Regions from separate parts of the Psychrobacillus sp. NPDC096426 genome, predicted to be linked through region 1. Evidence: riboswitches for the same ligand, from Rfam matches in the RefSeq annotation. Region 1 holds a riboswitch; each other region holds the start of a gene.

Evidence for each region. Region 1 has a riboswitch for S-adenosylmethionine ahead of ACIQYS_RS17000 (bifunctional homocysteine S-methyltransferase/methylenetetrahydrofolate reductase). Riboswitches for the same ligand answer to the same signal wherever they lie in the genome.
Region 2: it holds a riboswitch for S-adenosylmethionine, as region 1 does, so the genes downstream of both, metA (homoserine O-acetyltransferase MetA) here and ACIQYS_RS17000 (bifunctional homocysteine S-methyltransferase/methylenetetrahydrofolate reductase) in region 1, are expected to answer to the same signal.
Region 3: it holds a riboswitch for S-adenosylmethionine, as region 1 does, so the genes downstream of both, ACIQYS_RS12545 (O-acetylhomoserine aminocarboxypropyltransferase/cysteine synthase family protein) here and ACIQYS_RS17000 (bifunctional homocysteine S-methyltransferase/methylenetetrahydrofolate reductase) in region 1, are expected to answer to the same signal.
Region 4: it holds a riboswitch for S-adenosylmethionine, as region 1 does, so the genes downstream of both, metK (methionine adenosyltransferase) here and ACIQYS_RS17000 (bifunctional homocysteine S-methyltransferase/methylenetetrahydrofolate reductase) in region 1, are expected to answer to the same signal.

What each region holds. Positions count from the first base shown of each region.
Region 1 is NZ_JBIWEX010000022.1:39,575-42,750, reverse strand. It holds gene ACIQYS_RS17005 (nuclease-related domain-containing protein) at 200-1,090, shown strand; SAM riboswitch class I at 1,308-1,413, shown strand; gene ACIQYS_RS17000 (bifunctional homocysteine S-methyltransferase/methylenetetrahydrofolate reductase) at 1,594-3,176, shown strand, end outside.
Region 2 is NZ_JBIWEX010000036.1:10,209-13,384, reverse strand. It holds gene ACIQYS_RS20740 (aldo/keto reductase) at 1-810, shown strand, start outside; gene metA (homoserine O-acetyltransferase MetA) at 849-1,757, opposite strand; SAM riboswitch class I at 1,841-1,948, opposite strand; gene ACIQYS_RS20730 (VOC family protein) at 2,102-3,031, opposite strand.
Region 3 is NZ_JBIWEX010000013.1:83,738-86,913, forward strand. It holds gene ACIQYS_RS12540 (homoserine dehydrogenase) at 1-323, opposite strand, end outside; gene ACIQYS_RS12545 (O-acetylhomoserine aminocarboxypropyltransferase/cysteine synthase family protein) at 403-1,695, opposite strand; SAM riboswitch class I at 1,814-1,931, opposite strand; gene ACIQYS_RS12550 (glycerol-3-phosphate acyltransferase) at 2,073-2,714, shown strand; gene ACIQYS_RS12555 (YdcF family protein) at 2,720-3,176, shown strand, end outside.
Region 4 is NZ_JBIWEX010000020.1:43,495-46,670, reverse strand. It holds gene pckA (phosphoenolpyruvate carboxykinase (ATP)) at 1-1,475, opposite strand, end outside; SAM riboswitch class I at 1,663-1,780, shown strand; gene metK (methionine adenosyltransferase) at 1,952-3,148, shown strand.

The sequences.
Region 1 (3,176 bases):
TTTAGATAAGAATGTGGGACCAAAATTTAATTTTGGTCCTTTTTTTATTGGCAAAATGAAATTGTTCGTGTTTTGATGGAATTTACAATTTTTGAGAATGTGATACGATGCGGATGGGGGTGGTTTATTGATCGTTAAAACACGTTCATATGAGTATAACTTGGTAGGCTTACAGTTTCTGGATAGGAGGTTGCCAGATATGCACGCTATGAAAGAGTTGATCCATTCCAAGGTGCAAGCTGCGAGAGCGGGAGTTAATGGTGAGGTAAGGGTGGATGATGTGTTTCAGAAATATTCATTTCCTTTTGAGTATGTAGTGCTACACGATGTAAGTTTAGAGTCCCGGGGGAAATTTCAGATGGACACGATTTGTTTGACGCAGTATTTCGCGGTTATTTTAGAAAGTAAAAATATCGGAGGGAGCTTGTCGTTTAAGGATAATCCACTCCAATTAGTTCGAGAGTTAGACGATGGGAAAATGGATGCATTTGAGAGTCCTGAGGTCCAAATTGAACGAAACAAGTATTTGTTGAGTGACTGGTTTCGTTCCATTGGTGTGGAGCTTCCTATTTATGGGGTGATTGTATTAAGTAATCCTAAAACAATCGTAGTGAATTCTCCGCATAAATTTCCAATAATTTTCCCACAAACGATTCCAGTATTTTTACGAAATATTCCAAGGGCCAAAGTTTATATGGATGTGCACCAAATGCATAATCTTGCGAAGGAAATCGTAGCAAGCCATCGGTCGTACATTCCTTATCCAATGTGCAAGAGATGGAGTATAGACCCACGTGATTTGTTGACAGGTGTGCTTTGTGAAAAGTGCGATAAGCTTGTGATGGTGAAGCGGAAAAACGGATGGAACTGTTTGAACTGTGGTCATGTGGATCGGCACGCCCATGAGAAAGCAATTCGAGAGTGGTTTGTGCTAATTGGAGAGAGCATTAATAATCGGCAGTGTCGATATTTTTTGCAGTTGGACTCTTTTCAATCCGCCTCACGTATTTTAAATTCGATGGGACTTGTTAGAGAGGGCACATCTAAAAGTAACACAATTTATAAGTGGATTTGGGATGAAAAAAGTTGAATCGGATAATGAACCAGCAGAATAGGATAATAGATGCTGATAATCGGATAATGAATGGGAGAAATCGGATAACCGACTAGGATAATCGGATAATCAGTACCATTAATCGGATAATACTGTAATCGCCATAACAAAATTAAGAAAATTCAAATCATTACTTGACGCTTCACCTTATTAAAGGTACGATAAAACTACTATATAAAAACTGAATATTAAATTCTTATCAAGAGAAGCTGAGGGACTGGCCCTTTGAAGCTTCAGCAACCTGCCGAATAGGTTAGGTGCTAAATCCAGCAGACGGTTAATAGTCTGAAAGATGAGAAGGGACGAATTTTGTAAACTCGTAAAGCCTTCTTTTTAAAGTGGGCTTTTTTATTTTTTATTTAGTCGGGGCGGATGTCACAGATTTTGTAAGGAGTTCATCGAACAAGTTCGATGCAGAATCTGGACGCACTGTTTTATGCGCCAAGGCGAATTTGATTAGATAGAGAGGATGAGTGCAAATGAGTTTGTTAGATAAGTTGAAAACGAATATGTTAACAGCGGATGGGGCGATGGGAACGCTCCTCTATTCAAACGGAATTGATTATTGCAATGAAGAATTAAACATCGAAAGACCAGAAATTATCGAAAAAATCCACCAGGACTATATTGCCGCTGGTGCAGATATTATTCAAACAAATACATACGGTGCGAATGCGATTAAACTAGCAAGATATGGACTGGAGAATCGTGTAAAAGAAATAAATGAAGCGGCAATTCAAATCGCGAAACGAGCTGCCGCACCAGGCGGACAATTTGTACTTGGAACAATAGGTGGAATTCGAGGGATTCGAAAAAGCGATGCAACTTTAGAGGAAATTATTCAAATGGTCGACAGCCAAGTAAATCATTTGCTTACTGGAAATCCAGATGGACTATTACTTGAAACGTATTATGATTTCGAAGAGTTAGCTGCGACTGTGACACATTTACGAAAACGGACGAATACACCGATCATCGCGCAAGTATCGATGCATGAGCCGGGTATATTGCAAAACGGGCTATCATTAAACGATGCACTACAACAGCTGGACGCAATAGGAGCAGACGTCGTTGGAGTCAATTGTCGTCTAGGCCCTTTCCATACGATACAAGCGCTCGAAGGGGTCACGCTTCCGAAAAGTGCATTCCTTTCTGCATTCCCCAATGCCAGTTTGTTGGACATGGAAGATGGACGTATTGTGTACGAATCGGAGGCTGATTATTTCGGTCGTGCGGCGCTAAACTTACGTGAAGAAGGGGTTCGATTGATCGGTGGATGCTGCGGAACGACTCCTAAGCATATCGAAGCAACCAAAAAAAGAATTGGTCATTTACCACCATTAACTAAGAAAGTCGTTGCCCCTAGAAAGCAGATTATCATTCGCGAGGCAGAGCCGAATATTAACGAACCGCTTCATGAAAAAGCACAAAAGGAACGGACGATTATTGTAGAACTAGACACTCCACGTCATCTAGATACGACAACTTTTATGGAAGGTGCTAATAAGCTTTACGATGCTGGTGTAGATGCCGTAACAATGGCGGATAATTCACTTGCTTCCCCTCGCATAAGCAATATGGCGATGGGGTCGATGTTAAAGCTGCAAAACAATATTCGACCACTTGCACATATTACTTGCCGAGATCGCAATCTTATCGGTCTGCAATCCCATTTAATGGGGTTGGATGCACTCGGTATTCATGACATTTTGGCGGTAACAGGAGATCCAACAAAAGTAGGGGACTTTCCGGGGGCCACAAGCGTTTATGATGTTTCAAGTTTGGAATTAATCCAATTAATAAAGCAGTTAAATGAAGGTATTTCCTTCTCGGGGAAATCACTTCGAAAAAAAGCAAACTTCTCTGTGGCGGCGGCTTTTAATCCAAACGTTCGAGTATTAGACCGCGCAGTAAAAAGATTAGAGAAGAAAATCGAGTGTGGAGCAGATTATTTCATCACGCAACCTGTGTATACAAAAGAAAAGATTCAAGAAATTTATGAAGCGACAAAACATTTAGCGACTCCTATTTTTATCGGTATTATGCCGCTTACAAATATTCG
Region 2 (3,176 bases), on a different contig from region 1:
GTTCGCGCAGCAATTAATAATGGAATTGACTTTTTGGATACGGCCTTCATTTATGGGAAAGGGAGATCGGAAGAGTTAATTGGAGAAGTATTAAAAGAAAGTAAAAGCCGTCACGAAATTGTCTTAGCTTCAAAAGGTGCGCATAAATTAGAAGATGGACAATTTTTAATAGACAACTCTCCTAAGTTTTTAAGAGAAACAGTGGAAAATAGTTTGCGCCGTCTTCAAACAGACTATATTGATTTATTTTACATACATTATCCAGATGAGGACACGCCAAAAGAAGAAGCAATTGGAACACTTCACCGGTTAAAAGAAGAAGGGAAAATTCGAGCGATTGGTGTTTCAAACTTCACACTAGATCAATTAAAAGAAGGTAACCAAAATGGATATATTGATGTTCTTCAATCTGGTTATAATTTGTTAAATCGAAATGCAGAAAATGATTTTATGCCATATACGTTGGAGCATAATATTTCCTTTATCCCTTATTTCCCACTCGCTTCAGGCCTATTAACAGGAAAATTCGATAAAAATAGTACATTTGAAGATGGCCGTTCCAAAAATCCATTATTCCAAGGAGAAGCATTTGTTCGCAATTTAGAAAAAGTAGAACAACTTCGTCAAATAGCTAATGATAAAAGTGTTGCGATTTCAAATGTTGTACTTGCCTGGTATTTAGCGAAAGATGCAATCGATGTAATCATTCCCGGAGCGAAAAAACCGGATCAAGTTTTAGATAATTTAAAAACACAAGATGTGCAGCTTACACCTGACGAGGTTGCGGAAATCGATCGTATCTTTAAATAAATACCATCACAGAGCGAACTTCCGCTCTGTGCTTTTGTTTATTCCCATTCGTAAGGTGTTTGTTGGTACACATAATAGTTCAACCAGTTAGAAAATAATAAATGCGTATGTGAACGCCATGTATTTAATGGTTCTTTAGATGGATCATCGTTAGGAAAATAATTTTCCGGCACATCTATATCAATTCCTTTATCCACATCACGGCTATATTCGTCTGCTAGAGTTGTCGCATCATATTCTAAATGACCAGTAACCATTATATGTTTTTCATCTTTGGAGATAATAAGAAATACGCCGGCTTCGTCAGATTTAGATAGTAAATTTAATCTTGGTTCGTTTTTAATTTCATCATAAGAAACCGATGTATAACGGGATACTGGTGCGTTAAATACATCGTTAAAACCTCGCACTAGATTCACCGTTAAATCAGATAGCTGATGAGCAAACACACCAAAACATTTCTTTGGTAAGTCATATTTATCGATTCCATAATGATGGTATAGAGCTGCTTGTGCTCCCCAACATATATGTAAAACGGACGTAACATTCGTTTTTGCCCAGTCCATTATTTGGACCATTTCTTCCCAGTAATTTACTTCTTCAAATGGCAAATGTTCAATAGGGGCCCCGGTAATAATCATACCATCGTACTTACGGTGTTTGATCTCTTCGAACGTTGTGTAAAATGTATCTAAATGCGTTTTACTTACATTTTTAGATTCATGAGAAGCCATATTCATAAAAGTAACATTCACTTGTAATGGTGTATTCCCTAAAAGTCTTAACAGCTGTAGTTCTGTTTTCTCTTTTTCAGGCATTAAATTTAATATTATGATATTGATAGGACGGATGTCCTGCTCAGTAGCACGTTCTTCATCCATCACGAATATCTTTTCTTTTTTTAAAATTTTAGTTGCTGGCAAGTGCTTTGGTACATTAATCGGCATTGTCTTTCTCTTCCTTTCTATGTAACATAAAAAAAACCTCTTTTCTTATAGATAAGAAAAGAGGGTGTATTGATAGCTCTCTGTTCTTATCTCTCAAGATAAAAAAATCTTGTAGGAGTTAGCACCTTTCTGACAACTCAGAGGTTGCTGAAGCTTCACAGGGCCATTCCCTCAGCTTCTCTTGATAAGAATATTAAATTTGTTTATTTAATCTTATAAAGATTATCACGGGAAAACTATTTGTGCAACTATTTAGAATTAATAAATAAACATTTATTTAAACCTTGTTGTTATTAAGCAAATAAAGACCTCCCAAAGAAATATTAGGAAGGTCTTTAATTATGCTAATGTAAATTTTGTATTTCAAAAATGATACCATTTCCACTTGGATCTTTTGTAGAAAGTGTTTGTTCATGCATTTGTATATCATAATTGTGTTGTTTAAACTGTTTTTTCAATTCTTCCAAAGCCTCATTTGTTGGAAGTACTATTGTGTATTCTTTTAATCCAGTTGCATTTGCTTTTGGCTGAGGATTGTTTTCCCCCGCCCAAACATTCCCTGCAATATGATGGTGATATCCACCTGCTGAAATAAAAAATACAGACTCTAATATTGTTTGTTTTTCGAATCCAATAACATCTACATAAAATTTTGTAGATTCCTGTACATTTCCTACACGTAAATGCACATGTCCAATTTTAGTTTCAGCTGGAATACTACCATCTGTATCAAAATCCGCAATTTCAGCTAACTCTTTAAGATCTAACGGATTACTCCCACCTGGGTATTTGGACCAGTCTTCTACTGCTCGATCTGCGTAAATTTCAATTCCATTTCCTTCAATATCATATAAATAAAATGCTTCACTGTAGCCATGATCACTTGCGCTATCTAAACGAGCAATTGGGATGAAACGTTCAAAATGCGTAAAACGCTGTTCTTGCTCCCTTGGGCTATCTACCGTCTTTTTGCTTCGTAAAATATGAAAAAACTTCGTTGCAAATGATTCCCTAGTCGGCAATAAAAATGCTGTATGGAAAACGCCGGTGCTTCTTGAAGGCTGTAATTCATCTGCTGATTTTTCTAGTACTAAAATTGCTTTTTTACCACCTTTTCCAGCAAGTAAAGCTTTTGTATTATCCTGTTGAATTACTTGTAATCCAACAACATCCTCGTAAAATGCTATTTGTCTTTCTAAATCCATCACTTTTAATACAACATGTCCAATATATGTATCTGGATGAATAACAAATGGTTGTTCTGTCTTTGTCATATAAACTCTCCCAACTTTCTTTACTTAGCCAATCAATAGCTTCTAAAGATACTCTATACTAATCCCTAGTTTTTTTATGGGTTTATATCACATTATCATTTACTTTTTTTATTTGCAATAGTTTGATTAATATGATTAACAAAAT
Region 3 (3,176 bases), on a different contig from region 1:
GAGAACATCACTTTATTTGCTGTAATGACGTGACAACCTTTATCAATCGCTCGACATAAATAGCTATACGCCGGTTCTTCATTGACAATAGCTTCAAAAACTACTTGTAGTCCAGGAATGTTAATGATGTCCTCGAAGTCATCTGTTACTAGTACACCAGGAGTTTCTATTCTTTCTTTGGATAGGTTATGGACAAGAATAGCGCTAATTTCAATATCCAATCCTAGCGATTTTTTTAAGTCTTCTTTTTTTTCATTGACAATATGATATATCCCTTGACCGACTGTTCCGAAACCTAAGATTGCTGCTTTTATTTTCGCCATACTTTCTCCTCCAACTAAATCTGCACAATTGAGCTTTTTACATATTGTAGACTATTTCCGCCCAATTAACAACAAAATTCTATCTAGAGAGGACATTTGTTTTTTCCACAAGTACTTTATCTAAAGCATTTTGTAAGTCCTCTACCGCTTCTAACCCTACAGACAAGCGGATTAGATCCTCTGTTACGCCTGTTTTCACTAAATCTTCTGGTGTTAACTGTTGATGTGTTGTAGAAGCTGGGTGAATAATCAATGACTTCGCGTCTCCCACGTTTGCTACATGCGACCAAATTTCTATATTATCGATAATGCGACGACCTGCTTCTCTTCCGCCTTTTACGCCAAAGTTTAAGATAGACCCAAAGCCGTTTTGTAGATATTTTTTCGCCAGTTCATGAGACGGATGATCTTCCAATCCTAAATAATTCACCCATTCTACACCTTCATGGTTTACTAAATATTCCGCAATTTTTTGTGCATTCTCATTGTGCTTAGGTACTCGAAGATGGAGCGTTTCTAGCCCTTGTAAGAACGAAAACGCTGCTTCTGGACTTAACGAAGGTCCGAAATCACGTAGAAGCTGTACACGTAATTTAATCGCAAATGCGACGTTTGGTACATCGATTCCATAGCGTAATCCGTGATATGTTATATCTGGTTCAGTAAACCCTGGGAATTTATCTGAGTTCCAGTCAAAGTTTCCTCCGTCTACCACGATTCCACCGATCGTCGTTCCATGTCCGCCAATCCATTTCGTAGCGGAATGGATAACAACATGAGCACCGTGCTTAATCGGGTTCGTTCCATACGGAGTAGCGAATGTATTATCTATTAAAAGTGGAACGCCTACTTCATTTGCAATCGCCGCTACTTTTTCTATATCTAATATATTTAGACTTGGGTTTCCAATCGTTTCTGCGAAAAAGCCTTTTGTTTTATTAGTTACTGCAGCACGGAAGTTTTCCGGATTAGTAGAGTCAACGAATTTTACCGTAATGCCGTAACGAGGCAGCGTATGTGCAAATAAATTAAATGTACCGCCATATAAGTTTTCTGCTGCAATTATTTCGTCCCCTGCGCCCGCAATATTCAAAATCGAGAACGCAATTGCCGCCATACCCGAAGATACTGCAACTGCTGCCGTTCCACCTTCAAGAAGCGCTACTCGTTGTTCGAAAACATCGACAGTCGGGTTCATAATACGAGAGTAAATATTGCCCGTTTCTTTTAATGCAAAAAGATTTTGTGCATGTTCTGTATCGCGAAATACGTAAGAAGTCGTTTTGTGAATAGATACTGCTCGTGAACCTGTTACTGGATCTGGCTGTTGACCACCGTGCAAAAGAACTGTTTCTTTTTGAAGATTTGTCATTTTGAATTCCTCCTAAAAATAGTTTAGATGGACGCATTGGGAAACGGGTAAGAATCATTAGGACAAACAAAAAACCCCGCTTCGATTAAGAAGAGGGGTGCAGTTTCGCATGTTCCTCCTCTTATCTTCCAAATTCGAGTAATCCGAATTTGTAGGAATTAGCACCTTTCCAAGTTTAGAACTCGGTGGTTGCCGGGCATCGCAGGGCCTAGTCCCTCCGCCACTCTTGATAAGAGTATTAGATTTAGTTTTCCATCTTGATACAAAGTATAAGATTCTATTAAACTATAAGTCAAGTGTTTTTATAAAAAATTCTGAAACTTCTTTGGTGATGGAACGTTTAATGTATTGTAGTTATTAGATAGAGAGGTGAGATGATGGCAGTTTGGATTTTGATTATATTAGTTATTAGTTACTTAGTCGGCTCAATCCATGGTTCGAAAGTTGCGCAGGTTCTAAGTGGCGTCAATATCAAAAAAGAAGGGCTCAAAAATTCTGGTGCTTCGAATGCGGCGATTGTGCTAGGTATGAAATATGGCATCCTAGTCGCTGTGATTGATATTTTAAAGGGAGTACTCGTTATTGTCGGCGTGCGTTTTTGCATCCAACAATATGGTATTTTTTCCGTTATGGAATCGGATTTATTGCTTTATTTGGCTGGAGCTGCTGTTATTTTAGGGCATAATTTCCCAATTTATACTAGATTTCAGGGTGGGAAAGGGACCGCTTCGATAATTGGAATACTATTTGCTATATATTGGCCTATTGGACTTATTGGACTTTTATTATTAGTAGGTACGACTTTTTTAACGGATTTTTTATTGATCGGTGTGTTTGTATTTTATGCAGTATTTATAGTGGCTTCCATTTGGTTTGCCGAAGGGGTTGCACCTATTGCGGTTGCCGTTTTTTTATTCGTCATGGCTCTTATTCTCCATATCGAAAACTTTCGCCGTCTAGCCCGTAAAGAAGAACCAAGAATATCCGCGTTCTTGAAGAAAAAGAAACCATCTGTGTGAATGATATGAAGAAAAAAGTGAGGTGGATCGTGCTTATTCCTTTACTAGTTGTTATATCAGGCGGATTTGGTATGTGGATGATCACGAGCAAATGGCTAGACGATGGATTAGAACCGAAAGCAAATGGATCCAATGAATACGCCATCGTGCTTGGTGCAAAAGTGAAAAAAGGAAATGTCCCTTCTCTTGCTTTACGTTATCGTTTAGAAGCGGCACTCGCGTATGCTGTAGAAAATCCTCATGTGAAGCTCGTCGTATCTGGTGGACAAGGTCCCGATGAAGATATAGAGGAAGCTGTATTAATGAAAAACTTCCTTTTGGAAAACGGGTTAGCAGAGGAGCGTATCATCGTGGAAAATCGTTCGACCTCTACTTATGAAAACTTGTTGTTTTCGCAAGAGCTGTTGCCGGATGATGTGGATTCTGTGACGATTATTACGAGCGATTACCATCTATATCGTG
Region 4 (3,176 bases), on a different contig from region 1:
TGATCTTCCCATGCATTACGTGGGATTAACACTTCTGCTGGTACTCCTTCTATTTCTGTAGGGATTTCAAGACCAAACACTGCATCTGTCGTAGTTTCTACATTTCTTAATTTTCCATCGATAGCTGCACGTACCATCGTACGAGTGTAAGCAAGTTTCATACGGCTACCAACACCGTACTCTCCACCAGTCCATCCAGTATTTACAAGGAATACTTGTGCACCGTGCTCGTCAATTTTCTTTCCAAGCATTTCTGCGTAAACAGTCGCATGCAATGGTAAGAACGGTGAGCCGAAGCAAGTAGAAAATGCTGGTTGTGGTGATGTGATTCCACGTTCTGTACCTGCAAGCTTTGATGTAAAACCACTTAAGAAGTGATACATTGCTTGTTCTTTCGTTAATTTACTAATTGGAGGTAATACGCCAAACGCATCAGCAGTTAAGAAAACAATTGTATTTGGATGACCAGCAACAGAAGGGTCCACAATGTTTTCGATATTCTGAATTTGATATGCTGCACGTGTATTTTCTGTTAATGAATCATCCGCATAGTTCGCAACACGAGTTTCTGGATCTACTACTACATTCTCTAAAACTGTTCCGAATGTAATAGCATCAAAAATTTGTGGTTCGTTTTCTCGAGTGAGGTCGATACATTTTGCGTAGCAGCCACCTTCGATATTAAACACGCCATTATCGGACCAACCGTGCTCGTCATCTCCGATTAATTTGCGTCCTGCATCTGCAGAAAGGGTAGTTTTACCTGTTCCAGACAAACCGAAGAATAATGCAACATCGCCTGCTTCTCCAACATTAGCAGAGCAATGCATAGGTAAAATGTTTTGTTCTGGTAACAAATAGTTCATAATAGAGAAGATTGATTTTTTCATCTCTCCGGCATATTCCGTACCACCGATTAAAACGATACGTTTTTCCATAGAAACAATGATAAACGTTTCTGATTTTGTTCCATCAATAGCAGGAATTGCCTTGAAATTAGGTGCACTTACGATCGTGAAATCAGATTGATGCGTTATCAGTTCTTCTTCTGTAGGGCGGATAAATAATTGGTGGGCAAATAAATTATGCCATGCAAATTCATTAATTACTTGAATACCAAGACGGGATTCTTTATCTGCGCCAGCGAATCCTTTAAATACAAATATTTCTTCTTGTTCTTTTAAATAGTTTGTTACTTTTTTATATAGTGCATCAAAAATTTCAGAAGAGATAGGTTGGTTTACGGAACCCCAATCGATTTTGTCTTTAGAGATAGGTTCTTCTACGATATACTTATCTTGTGGGGAACGGCCTGTGTATTTACCTGTTTCCGCTTTTACGGCACCGGTGGAAGTTAAAATTGCTTCCCCTCTAGATGTTGCTTTTTCCACAAGTTGCGGCACTGATAATTGTACGCTTATATTATTTCCAGCTAGCAATTCGTTCAGTTCACTCACCGTATCGATTGAATTCATATTGTATATACCATCCTTTTTTCGTTTTTCCCTCCATTTTGGAGGATGTATTTACTTGATATGTGAATTAGTATAACACATTTAGCTTAATAGTCTATACTATTTAAACGTTTATTTTCATTTTAATAATGGATATTTTTATTGACTTTTATATGCAGTTTCCGTATGATGTTAAATTGAACGGATACTCTTATCCCGAGCTGGTGGAGGGGTCAGGCCCTATGAAACCCGGCAACCTGTAATTATTTTCACGATTACAAAGGTGCCCAACCTGAGACAAGGTGAGATTCCTTGATTGATAAGAGTGAAAGGTGCTTATGAAATTATTACCTTTCCTCATGTATTTACGTGAGCGAAAGGTTTTTTTATGACATCGGCCTTTATCCTTGTGTGCCAAGTCCAAAACAGCTTGACATGGGAATGAGTACCGTATCAATTCTTGAGAGAAATCTCGCAGGATACAGGAGGAATATTCTATGACACAACGCCGATTATTTACATCGGAATCAGTTACAGAAGGGCATCCAGATAAAATTTGTGACCAAATTTCGGATGCTATTTTAGATGCAATTTTAACGGAAGATCCAAATGCACGTGTTGCTTGTGAAACAAGTGTAACAACAGGTCTTGTTTTAGTTGCAGGAGAAATTACAACGTCTACTTATGTAGATATCCCAAAAGTAGTACGTTCTACTATTAAAGAGATAGGTTACACTCGTGCGAAATACGGATTTGACTCAGAGACTTCTGCAGTGTTAACTGCAATTGATGAGCAATCAGCTGATATCGCGCAAGGTGTCGACCAAGCGTTAGAAGCTCGTGAAGGTTCTATGACAGATTCAGATATCGAAGCAATTGGAGCAGGGGACCAAGGTTTAATGTTTGGTTACGCGTGTAATGAAACACCTGAACTGATGCCACTTCCAATTAGTTTAGCTCATAAATTGTCACGTCGTTTAGCGGAAGTGCGTAAAGATGAAACATTAAATTACTTACGCCCAGATGGTAAAACGCAAGTAACAGTGGAATATGATGAAAATAATAATCCAGTTCGCATTGATACGATTGTTATTTCTACACAACATCATCCAGAGATTACGTTAGAACAAATTCAAAAAGATTTAAAAGAAGTAGTGATCAAGCCGATTGTTCCTGCTCATTTAATCGATGAAAATACAAAATACTTTATCAACCCTACTGGACGATTTGTAATTGGTGGACCTCAAGGGGATGCTGGTTTAACAGGTCGTAAAATAATCGTTGATACGTACGGTGGATACGCTCGTCACGGAGGCGGTGCTTTCTCTGGTAAAGATCCAACGAAAGTAGACCGTTCTGCTGCATATGCTGCTCGTTATGTGGCAAAAAATATTGTAGCTGCAGGACTTGCAGATCGTTGCGAAGTTCAATTAGCTTATGCTATTGGAGTAGCACAGCCTGTATCTATTGCTGTAGATACATTCGGAACTGGGAAAGTAGAAGAGGCACAATTAGTGTCACATATACGTGAACTATTTGACCTTCGTCCAGCAGGAATTATTAAAATGCTAGACCTACGTCGTCCAATTTACAAGCAAACTGCAGCTTATGGTCACTTCGGTCGTACAGACATTGATGCACCATGGGAAAAAACAGATAAAGCAGACGCTTTAAAAGAAAAAGCAGGATTATAATAAGAAAAGCTTCCAAATAAAGGAGGGC